3 regions of the Hoeflea sp. CAU 1731 genome follow, and region 2 is predicted to be linked to each of the others. Evidence: predicted binding sites of a transcription regulator. Region 2 holds the regulator's gene; each other region holds the start of a gene.
What was found. The regulator LexA, encoded in region 2, represses DNA repair genes until DNA is damaged. The targets are predictions, from matches to a motif close to TGTTCNNNNTGTGTTCNG.
Positions count from the first base shown of each region.

Region 1: a site for LexA is predicted at 2,957-2,974, ahead of recA (recombinase RecA). Genes of this name have one in related genera too.
Region 3: a site for LexA is predicted at 2,256-2,273, ahead of uvrA (excinuclease ABC subunit UvrA). Genes of this name have one in related genera too.

Region 1 is NZ_JBDQQS010000002.1:218,486-225,651, forward strand. It holds gene AAFN47_RS05130 (carbohydrate kinase family protein) at 1-635, opposite strand, end outside; gene AAFN47_RS05135 (M24 family metallopeptidase) at 789-1,946, shown strand; gene AAFN47_RS05140 (carbon-nitrogen hydrolase family protein) at 1,951-2,745, shown strand; gene recA (recombinase RecA) at 3,033-4,112, shown strand; gene alaS (alanine--tRNA ligase) at 4,333-6,993, shown strand.
Region 2 is NZ_JBDQQS010000001.1:709,495-716,660, reverse strand. It holds gene AAFN47_RS03425 (LysR family transcriptional regulator) at 1-848, shown strand, start outside; gene AAFN47_RS03420 (chorismate-binding protein) at 936-2,102, shown strand; gene lexA (transcriptional repressor LexA) at 2,139-2,852, opposite strand; gene AAFN47_RS03410 (autotransporter outer membrane beta-barrel domain-containing protein) at 3,039-5,357, opposite strand; gene paaG (2-(1,2-epoxy-1,2-dihydrophenyl)acetyl-CoA isomerase PaaG) at 5,623-6,408, shown strand; gene paaI (hydroxyphenylacetyl-CoA thioesterase PaaI) at 6,412-6,873, shown strand; gene paaK (phenylacetate--CoA ligase PaaK) at 6,897-7,166, shown strand, end outside.
Region 3 is NZ_JBDQQS010000001.1:318,120-325,285, forward strand. It holds gene uvrA (excinuclease ABC subunit UvrA) at 1-2,057, opposite strand, end outside; gene AAFN47_RS01555 (single-stranded DNA-binding protein) at 2,400-2,876, shown strand; gene AAFN47_RS01560 (hypothetical protein) at 2,971-3,360, shown strand; gene murA (UDP-N-acetylglucosamine 1-carboxyvinyltransferase) at 3,367-4,680, opposite strand; gene AAFN47_RS01570 (MarC family protein) at 4,810-5,439, opposite strand; gene gyrA (DNA gyrase subunit A) at 5,810-7,166, shown strand, end outside.

The DNA of each region.
Region 1 (7,166 bases), on a different contig from region 2:
CCCTTGGCGCGAAGGGCGCCGGGCCAGGCGTCAGCGTCGCTGTCGGGGCCGCACAGTTCCCGGGCTTCTGCTTCGTTCAGGAACAGCACCGAGAGTTGGTCGAGAAGCGGCGCCAGGCGCACGACCTTGGCTGGCGAAATTGCGATCGCCGCCACCGGTTTGCCGTTCCGCGCCGCAGTGGAGACGAGCGCCGCAAGCGAAGCCGTCTGGAAGTTCGCGTCGCACAGGATCCATTCGGATGATTCCACTGCTTCCCGAATGTGTCTGCGGGAAAACTGTCGGGGTCCGAACCGGTCGTAGAGCTCCATATCGGCGACGGCGATCACCAGATTGCCGTCCTGTTCCAGAATGGCCGAATAGCTGGGCGTCGTCCGGTCGAGAAAGATCTGCTGCCGAAAATCGACGCCGGCGTCCGCCGCGCGACGCTCCACGGCCTCCGCCGCCGCGTCGCCGCCGCCGACCGAAACCATGGTCACTGCATTGCCAAGTTGCGCCAGGTTGCGCGCCGCGTTGAAACCGCCGCCGCCTGGCTCCTCGCGCCAGCGTCCCGGATTGCTCGCGCCCGGTATGGTCCGGGTGGATATGCGGGCGCGCCGGTCGAGATGGGCGCCGCCAAGGACGAAGATACGTGCCATCGGGTTTGGTTTTTCCGTCGAATTCCGTCGCTTGCCGATAAGCGTTAAGGATCTGAATCAGTTTGATTGTCTCATTCGCAAACTTCCAGCACTATAACAATGGCGCTGAAGCGACGCGACCTTGAAAAACCGCCTCCGGCGAGGGAGCTGCATATGCTTGAAGAAGCAAAGGCGAGAACTGCAAGGCTGCAGTCTCTCATGGCCGAAAACGCCATTCCGCTTGCAATCTTCACCGATGAGGCGTCGATCGCCTATCTCGCCGGTTTCTGGGGGTATCTCGGCATAGAATTCGGCAGGCCGACGATGCTTGTCCTAAGGCCGGATGTGGAGCCGGTCGTCCTTGCGCCGCTGCTTGAATCCGAGATGGTGTCCACTATGACCTGGGTCGACGATGTGCGCGCCTGGGAAGATTCCGGTCAGCGGAGCTGGATGCGCCTGCTTTCCGAAATCGTTGGCGATGCGCCAGGCGAAATATGGATCGAGCGCAATCACATTCCCGCCCTCGTGCGCAACCATATCGATGAAGCCTGGCCCGACGCGGCGAAGAACGACATTTCTCCGCATCTTGGACGGATGCGTATGATCAAGTCGCCCTTCGAGATCGAGGTGATGCGGCAGGCCGGCCGGGTCGCTGGCGCCATGATGAAGGCCGCCCACGGGTCGCTCGCGGAAGGCGTGCCGGAATTCGAGTCGGCGCTCGCCGTGATTGACGCCGGAACGCGTGAAGCGGCGGGCTTTCTGACGGACAAGGGGCTCGACCGCTTCGTGTCGCCGATGATCCACAATCTTCAGATCCTGCAAAGCGGCGCCGACACCTCGATGGTGCACAGGCGTGCCAGTACGCGCCGCTACGAGCGCGGCGATCCGGTTTATTTCTGTTTCTGTAACATGGCGCAGTTCCGCCAGTACAAGCTCGGTTTCGACCGCATGTTCCATATCGGCGAGATTTCGGACAATGAAGCGCAGGTGCAACAGGCCGCAATCGACGCCCAGCAGGCCGCCATTGCGGCGATCCGGCCAGGAGTCGTCGCCGAGGATGTGGCGGCTGCGGCGAACGAAGTCTATCGGGATCGGGGCTACGAGACCGGCTATCGCACCGGCCGTTCAATCGGCGTCTCCTATCTCGAAGCGCCGGAACTGAAAGCCGGCGACAGGACGGTGCTCGAGCCCGGAATGACTTTCGCAGTGGACGGCGGCATTTCAGTCGAAAAGTCCTGCGCGGGACGGATCGGCGATTCCGTCGTGGTCACGCAAGACGGGTGCGACTACCTGACAAGCTATCCCCGCGAATTGATGGTGTCGGAGAGCTGACTTCATGGACGCTGAACTCACCATCGCCGTCATGCAGAGCCCGGGTTCCCTTGGCGAGCCCGAAGAGCGGCTCAACTGGCTGGAGCAGACGCTCCAGCGGCATCGTTCCGGCGACTATGATATCGTTGCGCTGCCCGAACTCTTTCTTTCCGGCTACAATGTCGGGCGCAAACTGAAGGAGAGGGGCGAGCCCGCCGACGGGCCGTCCAGCCGGCGCATTGCGGACACGGCGCGCCGGTTTGGCCTCGCCATCCACTATGGCTATGCGGAGCGCGCCGAGGGCGGGCTTTACAGTTCCTCACAAACTTTCACCGCCGACGGCGCGCTCGCCAGCAGGCATCGCAAACTGGTCATACCGCCGGGTTTCGAGGAAGACCATTTCGTCTCCGGCGCCGGTTGCGTCCTGTTCGAAATGAACGGTTTTCGCATCGCCCCGCTCATCTGCTACGACGCGGAGTTTCCCGAGACCTTTCGCCATGTCTGCGAGATCGGCGCCGATCTGGTCATCGTGCCGACGGCGCTGTCGAGCCAGTGGGAAGTCGTTGCTCGCAATCTCATTCCCACCCGAGCTCTCGAGAACGGAGTCTATATCGCCTACGCCAACCATTGCGGAGAAGATGGCGACCTGCGCTTTCTCGGGCACAGCTGCATCGTCGGGCCGGACGGCCGCGATCTCGCGCGCGCCGGACGGGATGAAGAAGTCATCGCCGCGAAACTCCATGTCGGCCGCGTCGCCGCCTCCCGAAAACGCTTGCCTTATCACGTCGACCGCAAGCGTATTCGGTTGGAAGGGGTGTGATCTGCTTCCAATTGCGGGAACGTGATCAGGACCTCTTGCAGCGTTGCTACAAATGATTAGTCAAACGCAAGACCGAATCAGGCAGTATCTCTGAGGGTCATGGTTCTTACGGCGACGCTGGCTGTCAGTCACGCTTTTCTTTTTCGGACAAAAATAGAACATTCTGCCGTTTATCACACATTTACAATAATTTAACCGCCTCTTGCGAAACTGGAACAAATAGGGTACAAATGAACGCGTGCGGCGCTCATTGCCTGTCATGCCCAGATAACCTAAAGGTGGATTGAATGGCTCAGAATTCATTGCGGCTCGTAGAGGAAAATTCGGTGGACAAAAGCAAGGCACTTGATGCGGCGCTCTCGCAGATCGAGCGGGCCTTCGGCAAGGGCTCGATCATGAAGCTCGGCTCGAACGAGAACGTCGTCGAGATCGAGACAATCTCCACCGGTTCGCTCGGGCTGGACATAGCGCTCGGCGTCGGCGGCCTGCCAAAGGGGCGCATCATCGAGATTTACGGTCCGGAAAGCTCCGGCAAGACGACCATGGCGCTGCATACCGTCGCCGAGGCTCAGAAGAAGGGCGGCATTTGCGGCTTCATCGACGCCGAGCATGCGCTTGACCCTATCTATGCGCGCAAACTTGGCGTTGACCTTGAAAACCTCCTGATCTCGCAGCCGGACACCGGCGAGCAGGCGCTGGAAATCGCCGATACGCTCGTGCGTTCCGGCGCGATCGACGTGCTGGTCATCGACTCTGTCGCAGCACTCACGCCGCGCGCCGAAATCGAGGGCGAGATGGGCGATTCGCTGCCCGGCCTGCAGGCCCGGTTGATGAGCCAGGCGCTGCGCAAGCTGACGGGCTCGATCTCGCGCTCCAAATGCATGGTCATCTTCATCAACCAGATCCGCATGAAGATCGGCGTCATGTTCGGTTCGCCCGAGACGACCTCCGGCGGCAATGCGTTGAAATTCTACGCCTCCGTGCGCCTCGACATTCGCCGCATTGGCTCAGTCAAGGATCGCGACGAGGTCGTCGGCAACCAGACCCGCATCAAGGTCGTCAAGAACAAGATGGCGCCGCCCTTCAAGCAGGTGGAATTCGACATCATGTACGGCGAAGGCGTGTCGAAGACCGGCGAACTTGTCGACCTCGGCGTCAAGGCGGGCATCGTCGAGAAGTCCGGCGCATGGTTCTCCTACAACAGCCAGCGGCTGGGGCAGGGGCGCGAGAACGCAAAGCAGTTCCTCAAGGACAATCCCGAGATGGCGGCCGAGATCGAATTGGCCCTGCGCCAGAATGCGGGCCTTATCGCCGAGCAGATGCTCGATGACACGGGTCCGGAGGAAGACGACGCGGCCGAAGCATGATCCATCCCCGCTGATATTTGTCAGCGTTCCCAGGAACCGGCGGCGTCCTCGTGACGCCGCCGGTTTCGTCCGTATTTGCGGCGGGTGAATGCTGGCGTCCGCGCACCCGAACAAGGCCCGTCAAGTGTATCTGGACAGTCCGCGGCGAGATGGATAAAAGCCGCAAGGATCAAGGTGACCGCATCAGGGTTGCCGCAAGGCGTGGGGTAAAGGGCTGGCGATGAGCAGCAGCGTAAACGATATTCGGACGGCGTTTCTCGACTATTTCGGCCGTAACGGTCATGAGATTGTCGCATCCGGCCCGCTTGTGCCGCGCAACGACCCGACGCTGATGTTCACGAACGCCGGAATGGTGCAGTTCAAGAACGTCTTCACCGGTCTCGAGCACCGTCCCTACAATCGCGCCACGACCTCGCAGAAATGCGTGCGCGCCGGCGGCAAGCACAACGACCTCGATAATGTCGGCTATACGGCGCGCCACCACACATTCTTCGAGATGCTCGGCAATTTCTCCTTCGGAGATTATTTCAAGGATTTCGCCATCGAGCTTGCCTGGAACCTGATCACGAAGGAATTCGGGCTCGACAAGGACAGGCTTCTGGTCACCGTCTATCATACGGACGACGAAGCCTTCGACCTGTGGAGAAAGATCGCCGGTCTTCCGGAAGATCGGATCATTCGTATTCCTACCAGCGACAACTTCTGGGCTATGGGCGATACCGGGCCGTGCGGTCCGTGTTCGGAAATTTTCTATGATCACGGCGAACATATCTGGGGAGGTCCTCCCGGCTCCGCAGAAGAGGACGGCGACCGATTCATAGAAATATGGAACCTCGTCTTCATGCAGTACGAGCAGTTGACGGCCGAAGAGCGTGTTGATCTGCCGAAACCGTCGATCGACACGGGTATGGGGCTTGAGCGCATCGCCGCCGTCCTGCAGGGCGAACACGACAATTACGACATTGACCTCTTCAAGACGCTCATCGGCGCGTCGGTCGAATTGACGGGTGTTCCGGCCGAGGGCAAAGCGCGGGCGAGCCACCGGGTGATTGCCGATCACCTGCGGTCTTCCGCTTTCCTCATTGCAGATGGTGTTCTGCCGTCGAACGAGGGTCGCGGCTATGTCCTTCGCCGGATCATGCGGCGCGCTATGCGTCACGCCCAGTTGCTTGGCGCGAGCGAACCGCTCATGTGGCGCCTGCTTCCCGCGCTGGTCGCCGAAATGGGTCGCGCCTATCCGGAACTGGTCCGCGCCGAAGCGTTGATTTCCGAGACGCTGAAGCTCGAAGAGACCCGCTTCGGACGGACGCTTGAGCGCGGCCTGTCGCTGCTCACCGACGCTTCCGTCGACATGACGGAAGGCGACGTGCTTGATGGCGAGACGGCCTTCAAGCTTTACGACACTTATGGCTTCCCGCTGGATCTTACCCAGGATGCGCTGCGCCAGCGCGGCATCTCCGTGGACGACGATGGTTTTAAGGCCGCCATGGAGCGCCAGAAGGCCGAAGCCCGCAAGAATTGGGCGGGCTCCGGTGAGGCTGCGACCGAAACTGTATGGTTCGAGTTGAAGGATAAACTCGGCGCAACGGATTTTCTTGGCTACGACACGGAGCGCGCCGAGGGCGTGATCACGGCGATCGTTAGAAACGGCAAGGAAGCGGATGAAGCGAAAGCCGGCGACGATATCCAGGTCATCGTCAACCAGACGCCATTCTACGGCGAGTCCGGTGGCCAGATGGGCGACACGGGTGTGATCAGCGCCGATGGCCTGCGCCTTGTCGTCACCGACACGCAGAAAAAGGCCGATGGTCTTTTCATCCACCACGCCAGCGTGGAGGAGGGCGCGCCGCGCAAGGGGATGGAAGTCGTGCTAGACGTCGATCACCGGCGCCGCTCGAAACTGCGCGCCAACCATTCCGCCACCCATCTGATCCACGAGGCGCTTCGCGAGGTGCTGGGCGCTCACGTCGCGCAGAAAGGTTCGCTCGTGGCCCCGGATCGGTTGCGCTTCGATATCTCCCATCCAAAACCTGTGGAGGCGGAGGAACTGGAAGTCGTCGAAGGCATGGCCAACGAGATCGTGATCCAGAACAGCCCGGTCACCACGCGGCTGATGGCCGTCGACGACGCCATTGCCGAAGGCGCCATGGCGCTTTTCGGAGAGAAATATGGCGACGAGGTCCGCGTCGTTTCCATGGGCTCCGCTCTGCGCGGCGACAAGAAAGGCAAGACCTATTCGACGGAGCTTTGCGGCGGCACCCATGTCAAGGCCACCGGCGACATTGGCCTCATCCACATCATTGGCGAGAGCGCCGTCGGCGCCGGCGTGCGGCGCATCGAGGCGCTGACGGGTAAGGCTGCGCGGGATTATCTCGCCGAGCAGGAAAAGCGCGTGCGCGAACTGGCGTCGAAACTGCGCGTCCAGCCGTCCGAACTCGTCGCCCGCGTCGAGACCCTCGTCGAGGAACGTCGCAAGCTCGAAAAGGAAGTGGCCGATCTTAAAAAGAAAGTCGCCATGGGCGGTCCGACTCAGGCTTCCGACGAGACCCGGGATCTCAAGGGCGTAAAATATCTCGGCAAAGCGCTCGCCGGCGTTGCGCCGCGCGATCTGAAGGGGCTCGTCGACGAGGCCAAGGCCTCGCTCGGCTCCGGCGTCGTTGTGCTGGTCGGCGTATCCGACGATGGCAAGGCCAGCGTCGTGGTCGGCGTGACTGCAGACCTGACAGACCGGTTCAGCGCCGTCGATCTGGTGCGCGTCGCCTCCGCCACGCTTGGCGGCAAGGGCGGCGGCGGCCGGCCCGATCTCGCTCAGGCCGGAGGCCCCGACGCCAGCAAGGCGGACGCCGCCGTCGAGGCAGTGGCCGAGGCCATCGCGGCCTGACGAAACCGCTAAAACCGAAATTCCCGAAACAAAGCCAGATCGGGATTCGAGGCGGCGCGGATGACGTTTTTGCGGATTCCCGAAACGAAGCCAGATGAGGCGTTTGGCCCGCAAGGGCCGATTCCCGAAACAAAGCCAGATTTCATTGGCTTATGCAAAACAGCATTTAGCAA
Region 2 (7,166 bases):
GCGCCGCTTCGCAACAGCTCAATATCGCGCAGCCGACGGTGAGCAATACCATCAAGCGGCTCGAGGACGTGCTTGGCGTTCGGCTCTTCCACCGCAACGCCGGTCGCCTGACGCCGACGCGCACTGCGCGCCAGATCTTCGAGATCGTCCAGCCGTCCATGACCGGCCTCGAGCAATTGTCCAGCACAGTCTTCGAAATCGCCTCCGGTCAGTCCGTCACGCTCAGAATGGGCGTCTCGCCAAGCGTCTCGCAGGCTCTCGGTCCAAAGGCGCTCGCCAAGCTCGCGCGCCGCAATCCAGGCGCCAAGTTGCGCATGGACACGTTGTCGCTAACCCAGATCAAGGACTATCTCTGGCTTGCGGAAGGCGATTGCGTCGTCACCATCTATCCCGTGAACGACGCCATGATCGTGTCCCAGAAAATCGCCGAAATCTCGATGGCCTGCATCGTTCCGCGCGACCATCCGATGGCCAACAATGAAAGCGTGTACATCGACCAGCTTGCCGACGAGCGTCTTATTTTCTTTCACCCCAACACGCCGCACGGGCGCTGGGTGAAGGACATGTTCGAGGAACGCGACATCAAGCCGAACATCACCATCGAGACCCGTTTTGCGGAGAGCGCCATCTCTTTGATGTACGAGGATTTCGGCATCGCGATTGTCGATGAATTGACGGCGACCGGCGTCAGGGACCCCGACATCAAGCCCATTCCCTTCGCAGATGGACCGCGGCTTCCGGTTCTCCTGCATCATCACAAGGACCATGGCGCACGGCGGGTCATCGAAACCATCCGGGAAAGCCTCACCGAGGCGGCGCGTGAAATCGGGCTGGAATTCGTGACATAGCTTTACGCTATGCCGGCTCGTTGATTTTGTGCTGGCGACTGTCCGGTCTTCAAGCAAGTTTCCCCCGGTCAAACGGAGATGATCGGAATGAAAATACCGGGAGGAGCCAGGAGCCTGCTATCGGCTGCTGCGGACACCGACTTGCCTTTCGCCCTGTGGCGCAGGCCGGATGCGGTTCACTGGGAGGCGCTCGTTAGCTGCAACGGTTTGACGAAACGGCCGGTGTTTACAAAAACGCATGAGCGGCCTTTCTTCGCGATCAATCGCGTCGATGTCGAAGACGCCAACCTTGCGGACGCCATTGAAGGCGATGTCCGGCTGGACAAGGACGGCGTCAAATTCTGGACCGGAGACGCCTACGGCGACGACCCCGTTTCCGACCATCAAAAAAGACTGCTGGAGCTCGCCGATGACCGGATGGATGTTCCCGTCCAGTCGCGCGCCAATGTTGACGGACCGCTTGCGACCGATCGCCAGACTTATGAGTTGCTGGTGGAGCGCTGCGTGCAGCAGATCAAGGCGGGCCGCATGCGCAAGCTCGTCACGTCGCGCGTGGAAAACCGCGCGCTGTCGCCGGAATATGATCTGCTCGATATGGCAGAACGGCTCGCCGCCAAGCTGCCGTCCGCATTCGTCGCGCTCGTTCACCTGCCTGAAACCGGAAGCTGGCTCGTTGGAACGCCGGAGATCCTGCTTTCGTCCACGCCGGATGGCGTTGACACCATGGCGCTTGCCGGAACGCAGTGGGTCGGGCCGGATCCGGATCTAAGAAACATTGGCTGGCCGGACGGTTTGATCGAGGAACAGGCGCTCGTCAGCAACTATATTCGGCGCGCATTCCTGGAGCAGGGCATCGACGATTTCGAAGAGGTCGGACCGCGCACGGTTTCGGCGGCCAATCTGGTGCATCTCAGAACGATTTTCCGCAGAAGCGCGGACAGCCTCGACGCCGACCGGCTGGCGGGCCTCCTGCGCAGCCTGCATCCGACATCGGCCGTCTGCGGCATGCCGAAGCCGCCCGCGATTGAATTCCTGAAGCGGTTTGAAGGCTACGATCGCGGCTACTACACCGGCTATCTCGGACCAGTCGACTGGGACGGCTCGACAAAGCTCTACGTGAACCTGCGCACCGCGCAAATTCTCGGGCAGGAAATCAGCCTCTATGTCGGGGGCGGAATTGTTGAGACATCAAACCCCGCCCGCGAATGGATCGAGACGGTCGAAAAGACCAAGACGGTCGGGTCGATTATCTGAATATGGAGCGAGCAGGCCGGACCTGCTCGCTTGTTCCTAGTTGTAGGTGCGAATAAGCCCGACGAGCTTGCCCTGGATCTTGACCTGGTCCGGTCCGAAGATCCGCGTTTCGTAGGCGGGGTTGGCGGCCTCCAGCGCAATGGATGCGCCCTTGCGCCGAAAGCGCTTGAGCGTGGCTTCCTCTTCGTCGACCAGGGCGACGACGATCTCGCCGGGATTGGCCGTCGACGCGTTCTTGATCACAACCGTATCGCCGTCAAAGATGCCTGCCTCGATCATCGAGTCGCCCTTGACCTCGAGCGCATAGTGCTCGCCATTGCCGAGCATTTCCGGGGGAACGTTGATGTTGTGGGTGTTGTTCTGGATTGCGGATATCGGCACGCCGGCTGCGATGCGGCCCATGACAGGCACGCTGACGGACGAATTCGCCGCTTCCTTCGGCGCTTCCCGCACCAGTTTGGGATGCGTCTTGCCGAGGCTGCCTTCAATAACGCTTGGGGAGAAGCCCTTGCGCGGATGCAATCCCTGCGCAGCCATTTCCGGAAGCCTGATGACTTCCAGCGCTCTTGCGCGATTGGGCAGGCGGCGAATGAAGCCGCGTTCCTCAAGCGCTGTAATCAGACGGTGGATGCCCGATTTCGACGCGAGATCCAGCGCGTCCTTCATTTCATCAAATGACGGCGGTATGCCGGATTCCTTCATCCGCTCGTGAATGAACAGAAGCAGTTCGTGCTGCTTGCGCGTTAACATGCCCAATCCTCCGAATCGGCGAAACAAATACAGAACATACACTATATGTTCCATTTGTGTTCTGCAAGTGTATTGCGCAATTTGGTTAAGAATGGATTGAAAAGCGATCGCGCCGACGCACAGGGGTGCGTCGGCGCTCTTGATTTTGACAATGGAAAGCTGTCCGCCGCAGTCGACGCTGCGATCCTATTTCACCGGAAAAGGAATGCGCAGGTTGAGCGTTCCGCCATAGGACGTGGAGTCCTCATTGTAGGCGGCGGTGAACCGGCCTGTCAGGCTGGCCTTGCCGTCGAAGTCGATGGCGAGTTCGGCGCCGCCGGTGAAGAACGTCCCGTCGATATCGCCCGGTCCCGCAAAGCTCGTCGAGGAGCCAATCGCAGACACCGCGAAGGCGTCGTCGCTGAAGCCGGCGAAGGACACGCCGGCGAAGGGCTTGAACCGGATCGTGTTGCCGCCTGACTGCATTTCGAAGGGCAGGCCGGCTTCCAGCGTCCCGAAATAATAGGCCGAATCCCGCGCGCCGATCGTCGCGCCGTCGAAACCGGACACCCGGTAGCTGTCGGCCCGGTTCCAGAGCGCTCCGGCCTGACCAAGCACTTCCAGACCGACATAGCCGCCCATTTCGGACGCCGGTATTTCATAGGCGAACCCGCCGGTCGTCGCCAGGAATGATCCGTCTCCCGAGCCGCTGCCGGTGCGATAGTCGGGGCTCGACAGGCTGGTCTGTGTGACGCCGCCTAAAATGGCGGCATTCAGCGTGAACCGGCTGTTCGGAAAGTAGAAGGCGCGAACGCCGCCAAAGCCGGACGTCAGGTCCGTGTCGTGTTCGCCGTCGTCGATGCGTGAAGAATAGGACGCGCCCCCGCCGAACAGGCCGATGCTCCACATGGCGTTCACTGCATGATCATACCCGCCGACGCCGCCTCCGCCGGATGTGTCATAGCCGCTGTAAACGGTGGATGATCCGAAATCCGCTGCGCTGCCGAATCCGGTCAGCCAGAAGCCGCTTTCTCCGGCTTCAGGGCGGTCGTGATACAGCGTGCCGGTCATGTCGAAGAAGAAAGAACGCATCAGCGCGTTGCCGCTCTGGAAGGGCGTGGGATCGATCGTTACGATTTGTGTTGACGTCACGATCGCCGCAAAGCCGTTGAGATCGACGATTTCCGGCGCAGAGACGAAATTGACAAGCGATGCAACCGGGCTGTCAACGCTGAAACTGTCCGTGCCGTCGCCGAGGTCGACAAGCCCGACGATCCGCGAGCCGGTCCCGATCTGCAATGCGTCGTCGCCTTCGCCGAGATTGATGGCGACGCCGCCAAAGCCTTCGAGATAACCGTAATTGTAGATGGTTTGCGATTGCGTGTTGAGGGGATCGGTGTTGACCGCATGGTAGCCGATAATGCTGCCGGTGTTCGTGATGTAGGACGGCGCTGCGCCATCTTCATCGAAATCGACGCCGTCTTGCGAATCGATACCGCCGTTCTCCACCTCGATGCGGCCGGTGTTCAGCACCACACCGTCGTCGAAGTCGATGCCGTCCTGCGGATCGCCGGCGTTGTAGGGAATATAGATCGAGCCGTTGTTTTCGATCCAGGAATCGGTTGCCGTGTGAATGCCGTCGTCAAGGGCGGTGATCGAGCCGTTGTTGATGACCACGGCGCCGTCCGCATCCAGGTTTATGCCTTCGTCTGTGGCGTAGATCGCGCCATTGTTGATCGCGGTGCTGTCCAATTCCGCCTGAATGCCGTCGTCGGAGGCGTTCAGTGTTCCGTCATTGACGATAAAAGCGCCGTCACCGGCGTTTATTCCATCGCCGTCATAGGCGGTGACATCGCCCGAATTGTAGACTTCGCCGTTTTCCGCGACCTGAATGCCGTCGTCATATCCGATCGCCACGCCTTCATTCCTGATGTAGCCGTTATCCTCGGCCTTGAGGGCGTCGCCGTCATAAGCGGTCACGGTTCCCGTATTGATGATCTCGCCGTCATGCTCGATCTGGATCCCGTCATCGGAACCGGTGGCCGTTCCTTCGTTGAGGATAGAGGCGCCGTCGGCGGCCTTCAGGGCGTCGCCGTCATTCGCGGTGACGGTTCCCTCGTTGATGATTTCTCCACCATCCTCGATCTGCACGCCGTCGTCCGCTCCGATGATTTCACCGGTTTCGCTGTTGAGGACATAGGCGTCGTCATCGACGTTGACGCCATCGCCATTGCCGTCGATGACGCCGTTGTTCGTGACGCTGGCGTCGTCGCCGCCCTGCACGCCATGCTCGCCGCCGCCAGACAATATCGTTCCGTCATTGGTCAGCGTTCCATTATCGCCAAACCGGAATCCACGGTCTCCGCCGCCGTCCACGACGGCGCCTTCCTCCACGATAACCGTCACGTCCTCAACATTCTCGTCAACGAAGCCGGTGCTTGGACCGGTGCAGATCACCGTTTGTCCGTCGGTCGGCGAGGCTGGGTCGCAATCGGCCCGGGCGGCGGATACGGAGGTGAGTGTCAAGCAAGCGACGCCACACAGAAGTTGCGCCGCATGTGACGCCAAAGAACTTGATTTCATGTATTCCCCCGACTGGATATATGATGATCTGCTGGAACCAGCAGGACTTTTGTAGGGTGGCTGCATGACAGTTATGCGACAGTTTGATGATCGCGGACTGTCTGGCGCCGCGACGGTTCTGCCGGAACGAAATCGGAACAAAAAAGATTCATTGACCGGTCGGTCGGTTTAAGTGCTATTGTCAACGGTGCGCAGGGAGGAGACGCCAATGAGCGACGATTCAGTCAGGGTCGAAAAGCAGGACGGGTATGTCGTGATCACACTCGACAGGCCGGACAAGCTCAACGCCTTCAATGAAGCTCAGCATGTCAGCCTGAAAGAGGCGCTCATCGAGGCGGAAGAGGATCCTGCGTGCCGCGCAATCCTGCTCACAGGCGCGGGCCGCGGCTTTTGCGCCGGGCAGGATCTCTCAGAGCGCGATCCCTCCCAGGGCGAGATCGACCTCGGTCTCACTATCGATTCCTGGTACAACCCTCTCGTCCGCAGGATCCGTTCCATCGGCAAGCCCGTGATCTGCGCCGTGAACGGCGTGGCCGCCGGGGCAGGGGCCAATATCGCGCTCGCCTGCGACATCGTGCTTGCCGCGCGCTCGGCGAAATTTATTCAGGCGTTTTCTCGCATCGGCCTGGTGCCGGACAGCGGCGGAACATGGACCGTGCCGAACCTCATTGGCGAAGCGCGCGCCAAGGCGATCATGTTCACCGGCGAGCCGGTGTCGGCGGAACAGGCGGCCGACTGGGGCATGATCTGGAAAGTCGTGGACGACGACGGGCTCATGGCGGAAGCCGCCGGTCTCGCGGCTAGCCTCGCCAAAGGTCCGACAAGAAGCCTCGGTCTCATGAAGGGCCTGATACAGCAGGCTGGCGACAACACGCTCGACGAGCAGCTTGATCTGGAGCGCGATACGCAAAGGGAAGTTGGCCGCGGAACGGACTACGCCGAAGGCGTGCGCGCCTTCATCGAGAAGCGTCCGGCGAAATTTACGGGGCGATAGACCATGACGAACGATAGCGCCCAGAAGCCGAGTTCGGCGGAAGATCTGGCGAACGCCAGCGCCGAGGCGATGTGGCGGGAGGACCGCGCCTCCAAGCATATGGGCATGGAGATCGTTGATATCGGTCCGGGTCGCGCGACTTTGCGGATGCCGGTGCAGGACCACATGGTCAACGGGCTGGATATCTGTCACGGCGGTTTCGTCTTCACCTTGGCGGACAGCACGTTCGCCTTCGCCTGCAACAGCTACAACCAATATGCTGTCGCACAGCATTGCGCAGTCTCGTTCCTGCAGCCGGCGCGGCGCGGCGAGATGCTGACCGCAGTCGCGAGTGAGGTGCACAGGACAACGCGCAGCGGCATTTACGACATCCGGGTGACCAGGGACGACGGGACGGTTGTGGCTGAATTTCGCGGTCACTGCCGGACCATCAAGGGAACGCACGTGCCGGAGGCGGCTGAGTAGCAGACCGATCGGCGGAGGAGACAATGCAGACAAAAACGACAGGCGGGTACAGCGCCGGCCTTGATGCGATCGAAACGGCGTCAAGGGACGAAATTTCAGCCCTTCAGCTCTCGCGCATGCGCGAGACATTGCATCGCGCCTACGAGCACTCGCCATTCTACCGCAAAAGCTTTGACATGCATGGCGTCCATCCGGACGATCTCAATTCGCTCGACGATCTGTCGAAATTTCCCTTCACGGTGAAGCAGGACCTGAGGGACAATTATCCGTTCGGCATGTTCGCCGTGCCGCGG
Region 3 (7,166 bases), 390 kb from region 2:
TTCTCGCGCGCGCCCATGACGCGGCGCGCCGCCGCCTTGTAGAGCGTCTCTATCAGGAATGTCGATTTGCCGCCGCCCGAAACGCCCGTCACGCAGGTGAACAGGCCGAGGGGAATGTCAGCCGAAACATTTTTGAGATTGTTCCCCGTGGCGCCAACGACGGAAAGCATCCGCTTCTTGTTCGCCTTTCGGCGCTCGGCAGGCACGGCCACTTCCATCTTACCGGACAGATACTGGCCGGTCAGCGACTTCGGTGAGGCCATGATATCGCCGGGCGGACCCTGGGCGATGACCTCGCCGCCGTGAATGCCGGCGGCAGGACCAATATCGACGACATAGTCGGCCGTGAGGATGGCGTCTTCATCATGCTCAACCACAATTACGGTGTTGCCGATGTCCCGCAGGTGTTTGAGGGTATCCAGAAGACGCGCATTGTCGCGCTGATGCAGGCCGATGGATGGTTCGTCGAGCACATAGAGCACGCCGGTCAGGCCAGACCCAATTTGAGAGGCCAGTCGAATGCGCTGGCTCTCGCCGCCGGAAAGCGTTCCGGAATTTCGGGCGAGCGTCAGATAGTCGAGCCCCACGTCATTAAGGAATTTCAGCCGGTCTCGAATTTCCTTCAAAATCCGCACGGCGATTTCGTTCTGTTTTTTGTTGAGGGCGCCGGGAAGTTCTTCGAACCAGCGTGCGGCTTCGCGAATCGAAAAGGCCGTGACCTCACCAATATGTAATCCGCCGATCTTGACGGCGAGCGCCTCCTGCTTGAGCCGATAACCTGAGCAAGCGGGGCAAGGGGCGGCCGTCATGTAACGCTCTATCTCTTCACGCGACCAAGCAGAATCGGTTTCCTTCCAGCGCCGCTCGAGATTGGGAATGATTCCCTCGAACGTCTTTGTCGTCTTGTAGGACCGGAGGCCGTCGTCGTAGCGAAACTCGATCTTTCTATCGGTCCCGTAGAGGATGGCGTCTTGCGCTGCTTCGGGCAGTTCGTTCCAGCGCGCGCCGAGCTTGAAATCGAATTGGCGGCCGAGCGCTTCGAGCGTCTGGGTGTAGTAAGGCGACGACGATTTTGACCAGGGAGAGATCGCGCCGTCGCGCAATGTCCGTCCGGGCTCCGGAATCACCAGCGTCGTGTCGATCTTCTGCTGGGTGCCTAGCCCGTCACAGGTCGGGCATGCGCCGAAGGGATTGTTGAAGGAAAACAGCCTCGGCTCGATCTCCGGTATCGTGAAGCCGGACACCGGGCAGGCGAATTTTTCCGAGAACACCAGCCGTTCATGGGTCTCGTTTTTCGACTTGTTTGCGCCTTCTCCGGCGTTTTCGATTGGCTGATCGGCGAATTCCGCGATCGCAAGGCCATCGGAAATGGACAGGCAGGTTTCCAGGCTGTCCGCGAGCCGGGTCGGCAGATCGTCGCGCACGACGACGCGGTCGACCACCACGTCGATGTCATGCTTGTATTTCTTGTCGAGCGCGGGAACATCGGCGATTTCGTAGAATTCGCCGTCCACCTTGACGCGCTGGAAGCCCTTCTTCATCAGCTCGGCGAGTTCCTTGCGGTATTCTCCCTTGCGGCCGCGCACCAGCGGAGCAAGGATATAGAGCCGCGTGCCTTCCTCCAGCGTCATGACTCGGTCCACCATCTGGCTGACCGTCTGGCTCTCGATGGGCAAACCCGTCGCAGGCGAATAGGGCACGCCGACGCGCGCGAAGAGAAGGCGCAGATAGTCGTAGATTTCGGTGACCGTTCCCACTGTCGAACGCGGATTGCGCGACGTGGTCTTCTGCTCGATCGATATCGCAGGCGACAGGCCGTCGATCTGGTCGACATCCGGCTTCTGCATCATCTCCAGGAATTGCCGGGCGTAGGCCGAGAGGCTCTCCACGTAACGGCGCTGGCCCTCGGCATAGATCGTGTCGAAAGCCAGTGAAGATTTCCCGGAGCCGGAAAGCCCGGTCATCACGATCAGCCGGTTACGGGGCAGGTCGAGATCGACATTCTTCAGATTATGCTCGCGTGCGCCGCGTATCGAAATGGTCTTCAGTTCGCTCATGCCTTGTCGTCCGCGCTCCGTCGGTCATGCGTCCGGTTGTCTTGAAAAGCGCCAAAGTCTGGCTCGTGCCGCTTCCTGTGCAGCCTCATAATCTAGTTCCTGACCATCGAATGTCGAGATGTAATCTCGAATAGCTTTGTGACCACAGGGCGAGAATTCGGCGCTGGGGAATCATTTGACAGCCAGCTTTACACGAACTAGAACATAATAGGAACAAAAAGCTCCTGTGGAAAGAGCAATTCCATCCGGCAATGGCCGGTCAATTGGTCTATTGTCGGGCGAAATATCAGGGGTCGCGCGGCAAACGCGGCGAACCTTTTCAAAATCCAGTGAGGAAAAGTCATGGCGGGCAGTGTCAACAAGGTTATTCTGGTGGGGAATCTCGGCGCCGATCCGGAAATTCGCCGCACGCAGGACGGACGACCGATCGCAAATTTGCGCGTCGCCACCTCGGAAAGCTGGCGCGACCGCAACACAGGCGAACGTCGCGAACGGACCGAATGGCACCGTGTCGTCATCTTCAATGAAGGCCTGTGCAAGATCGCCGAACAATATCTCCGCAAGGGCTCCAAGATCTATCTCGAAGGCCAGTTGCAAACCCGCAAATGGCAGGACCAGAGCGGACAGGATCGCTATTCCACAGAAGTCGTGCTGCAGGGCTTCAATTCCTCACTCACGATGCTGGACGGCAGGGGCGACAATCCGGGGCAGTCCGGTGGTGGGTTCGGCGACAATGACGACCAGGGGGATTACGGACAGCCGTCGCGCCAGGGCGGCGGCGGCATGGCGAACGATCTGGACGACGATATTCCGTTTTGATTGCCGATCGCCCCGGTCGGCTTCATCGCACGAATTTGATTTTGTCCGAGCCACTACGAATGTCAGATTGCATCTCCTGGCGAAGGAGGCAACAATGGGATTGTTCAAACTGTTTTCCAGAAGCGCGGCTATGATTTTGGCTGTTAGTCTTGCAACTGCGACGGCGGCTGCGGGCGAAGTCGATGTGATGGCGGTCGACGCCAGGCAGGCCGCCGATGGAAGCTGGACGTTTTCCGTAACGCTGCGCCATGACGACGAGGGATGGGATCATTACGCTGACCGCTGGGACGTCGTTGGTCCGGACGGAACAGTCTATGGCGAGCGCGTTTTGCTGCATCCGCATGTCGAGGAACAGCCCTTCATGCGCGGCTTGTCCGGCGTCGCTATTCCCGAAGGCGTCCACAGCGTCATCGTGCGCGGCCATGACAAGGTTCACGGCCTCGGCGGCGCTGAACTCACCATTGATCTGCAAGCCGGCGAATAGCGCCTGTCAGGTGGGACGGGTCGGGGTTCGCGTAATCCGCGCGCCAATGGCGTTCAGTCGTTCCTCGATCCGCTCGTAGCCGCGTTCGATTTGCTGGGCGTTGTTGATAATCGACGTTCCGTCTGCAGCCATCGCGGCGATAAGCATGGCCATGCCAGCCCTGATATCCGGACTTTCCAGACGTGCGGCTTTCAGCCGCGTCGGTCCGGATATGACCGCTCTGTGGGGGTCGCACAGCACAATCCTTGCCCCCATTGCGATAAGCTTGTCGACGAAGAACATGCGAGATTCGAACATCTTCTCAAACATCAACACCATGCCGGTGCACTGGGTCGCCGTGACAATCGCAATCGACATCGTATCGGCGGGGAAGGCGGGCCAAGGCTGATCCTCGATCTTGGGCACATGACCGCCGAAGTCCGGCTGTATGAGCTTTGATTGCTCTGACGAGACGATCACGTCATCGCTCTCGATGGCGCAGTTGACCCCGAGCTTTTCGAACCCCATCAGGGTCGAACGCAACTGGTCAACGCCTGCATTCGTAATCCGAATTTCAGAACCTGTAGCCGCCGCAAGGCCAATCAGGGATCCAACCTCAATATGATCCGGGCCGATACGGTGGCTGACCCGTCCGAGCGGTCGACCTCCCTCGATCGTCATGCAGTTGGAGCCAATTCCTTCAATCCGGGCGCCCATCCGGTTCAGAAAATGCGCGAGATCCTGCACGTGCGGTTCGGAAGCGCAATTGCGCAGAACCGTGGTTCCACTGGCTGCGACCGCAGCGCATAACGCGTTTTCCGTCGCCGTCACCGAGGGCTCGTCCAGGAAAACGTCGGCGCCGGTCAGACGATCGGCATAAAAGACGATTTCGCGGTTGAGCGAAATATCGGCGCCAAGCTGTTGCAAGGCCAGGAAATGGCTGTCGAGTCGCCGCCGGCCGATTACGTCGCCGCCCGGCGGCGGCAGGGTGATTTTTCCGCAGCGGGCGAGAACCGGTCCCGCCAGCAGGATCGAGGCCCTGATGCGCGAGCACAAATCCGGGTCGAGCTGTGTCGGCTGTAGGACTTGCGCATGAATTGTCAAATCATTCGCACCGGTCCAGACCGCTTCGACCCCCAGAGAGCGGATCAGTTCGATCAGGGCCTCGACATCGCGAATACGAGGCACGTTGGAGAGTTCGACCGGCTGGTCAGTTAGCAGAGCCGCGCAAATAATCGGCAGCGCGGCGTTCTTGTTGCCGGAAGGCTCGATCGCGCCGGACAGACGGTGGCCGCCCTCTATCGCATACTCTATCCGTTCGGGACTATGGGGCTTGTTCATAAGAAGCTCGGTCTGATCCGTTGGAAGATGAGGGATCCCTTATATAGAAGCGCGGCCCGCCGCCACCCAAAAGAGTTCCGAGCGCGACAGATCCGCCGGGACCGCCGACATGACGGTTTGATTCGACTGCTAGGACAAAAACAGCGCCTTCGTCCCGTCAGCCACATATTGCACCGACAGCGCAGCCAGCAGCACGCCCAGAAGCCTGATAAGAACAGCACGACCGGTCTGACCTAGGAAACGGTCAAGGGAATTCGCTATGGCGAGCGTCGCAAACAGGAGGGCGATCGCTACGAAGATGATTGCGATAAGCTCCAGCCGGCCGACCGGCGTTGAAAATGTGGTCGAAAGCAGCACGACCGCGGAGATGGAACCCGGACCGGCGATCAGCGGTATCGCCAGTGGAAAAGCGGCGATGTCGCTGACATGGTCGCCAGCATTGCTTCGGTCAACGCTTTGCTGCTTGCGCGCGGTGCGCCGTTCGAAAATCATCTCGGAGGCAATCCAGAACAGCAGCAGGCCGCCCGCGACGCGGAATGCGTCGATGGTGATGCCGAAAGCCGACAGGATGCCCGAGCCGGCGATTGCAAACACGGTCAGAATAACAAAGGCGATGATCGAGCCGCGCAACGCCACCTGAAAGCGTTGCGCCTTCGTCATGTCGGTGGTCAATCCGAGGAAAAGCGGTGCATTGCCAGGCGGGTCGAGGATCACAATCAATGTCAGGAATGCGTTCAGAAGAGTTTCATATCCGTGCATTGCTGTGTACCGGGACCGCGTCGATGAGAGAAGAATTTCCCTCCTGATAGCACATGCGCGCACCGGCGCCCAAGCCGGCGATATCGGGCCAGAATCACTGACGGTTTTCCGGTTCAGGTCCGGATTTCGCGGAATTGGCGTCGGCGCCGCGCAAAACATCCGCAAGCGCTTTGAGAAATCCTGCTTAACATAATGAAAACAAATAACAAACGGAGACCTTTAAAACACGTCTCAAGTTGGCATTTGTGCAGCCGATCAGCTATAAATGACGGTAACGATTCGCTTTACACAGACAGGCCAGTTTTTGTCAGAACACGATAATTCGCTCACACCGCCCTCCGGACCGTCCGGCATCGAGCCGGTCTCCATCATGGAGGAGATGCAGCGCTCCTATCTCTCCTATGCAATGAGCGTCATCGTCAGCCGCGCCCTGCCGGATGTCAGGGACGGGCTGAAGCCGGTGCACCGGCGTATCCTATACGCTATGCATGAAGGCGGATTTCACTGGAACCGAAAGTATGTGAAGTCGTCGCGCATCATCGGTGACGTCATGGGTAAATATCACCCCCATGGCGACCAGGCGATTTATGACGCGATGGTGCGCATGGCGCAGGACTTTTCCATGCGCGTGCCGCTCATCGACGGGCAGGGCAATTTCGGATCGGTCGACGGCGACCCGCCGGCGGCGATGCGTTATACGGAATCCCGCCTCGCCAAGGTCGCGCATGATCTTCTCGAGGATATCGACAAGGACACAGTCGATTTTCAGGAGAACTACGACGCATCCGCAAGTGAGCCCCGTGTTTTGCCCGCGCGGTTCCCCAATCTGCTCGTCAACGGCGCCGGCGGCATCGCCGTCGGCATGGCGACCAACATTCCGCCTCACAATCTTGGCGAAGTCATCGACGGCTGCATTGCCGTCATAGACAATCCCTCCATCGATCTGATGGAACTCCTGCAGATCATCCCTGGGCCGGATTTCCCGACAGGCGGACTGATACTGGGGCGTACGGGTATCCGCAGCGCTTACGAGACCGGGCGCGGCTCCGTGCTGATGCGCGGCAAGGTTTCCACCGAGCACATTCGCAACGAGCGCGAAGCCATCATCATCACCGAAATCCCCTACCAGGTGAACAAGGCGGGGATGATTGAGAAGATGGCGGAGCTCGTTCGCGAGAAGCGGATTGAAGGCATCTCCGACATTCGCGACGAATCCGACCGTGAAGGTTATCGCGTCGTTATCGAACTGAAGCGGGACGCCGTCGCCGATGTCGTGATCAACCAGCTTTATCGCTATACGCCGCTGCAGACGTCATTCGGCTGCAACATGGTGGCTTTGAATGGCGGCAAGCCGGAACAGCTGACGCTGATGGACATGCTGAAGGCTTTCATCGCCTTCAGGGAAGAGGTCGTCAGCCGCCGCACGAAGTTTCTGCTCAACAAGGCGCGAGAACGCGCTCACGTCCTTGTGGGCCTCGCAATCGCCGTCGCCAATATCGACGAGGTGATCAATCTTATCCGGCGCGCGCCGGATCCGGCGACCGCACGCTCGCAGTTGATGGAACGGCGCTGGCCGGCCAGGGATGTCGAGGCGCTGATCCTGCTGATCGACGATCCGCGACATCGCATCAACGAGGATGGAACCTACAATCTGTCCGAGGAACAGGCCCGCGCCATTCTGGAGCTGCGCCTGGCGCGTTTGACCGCCCTCGGCCGCGACGAAATTG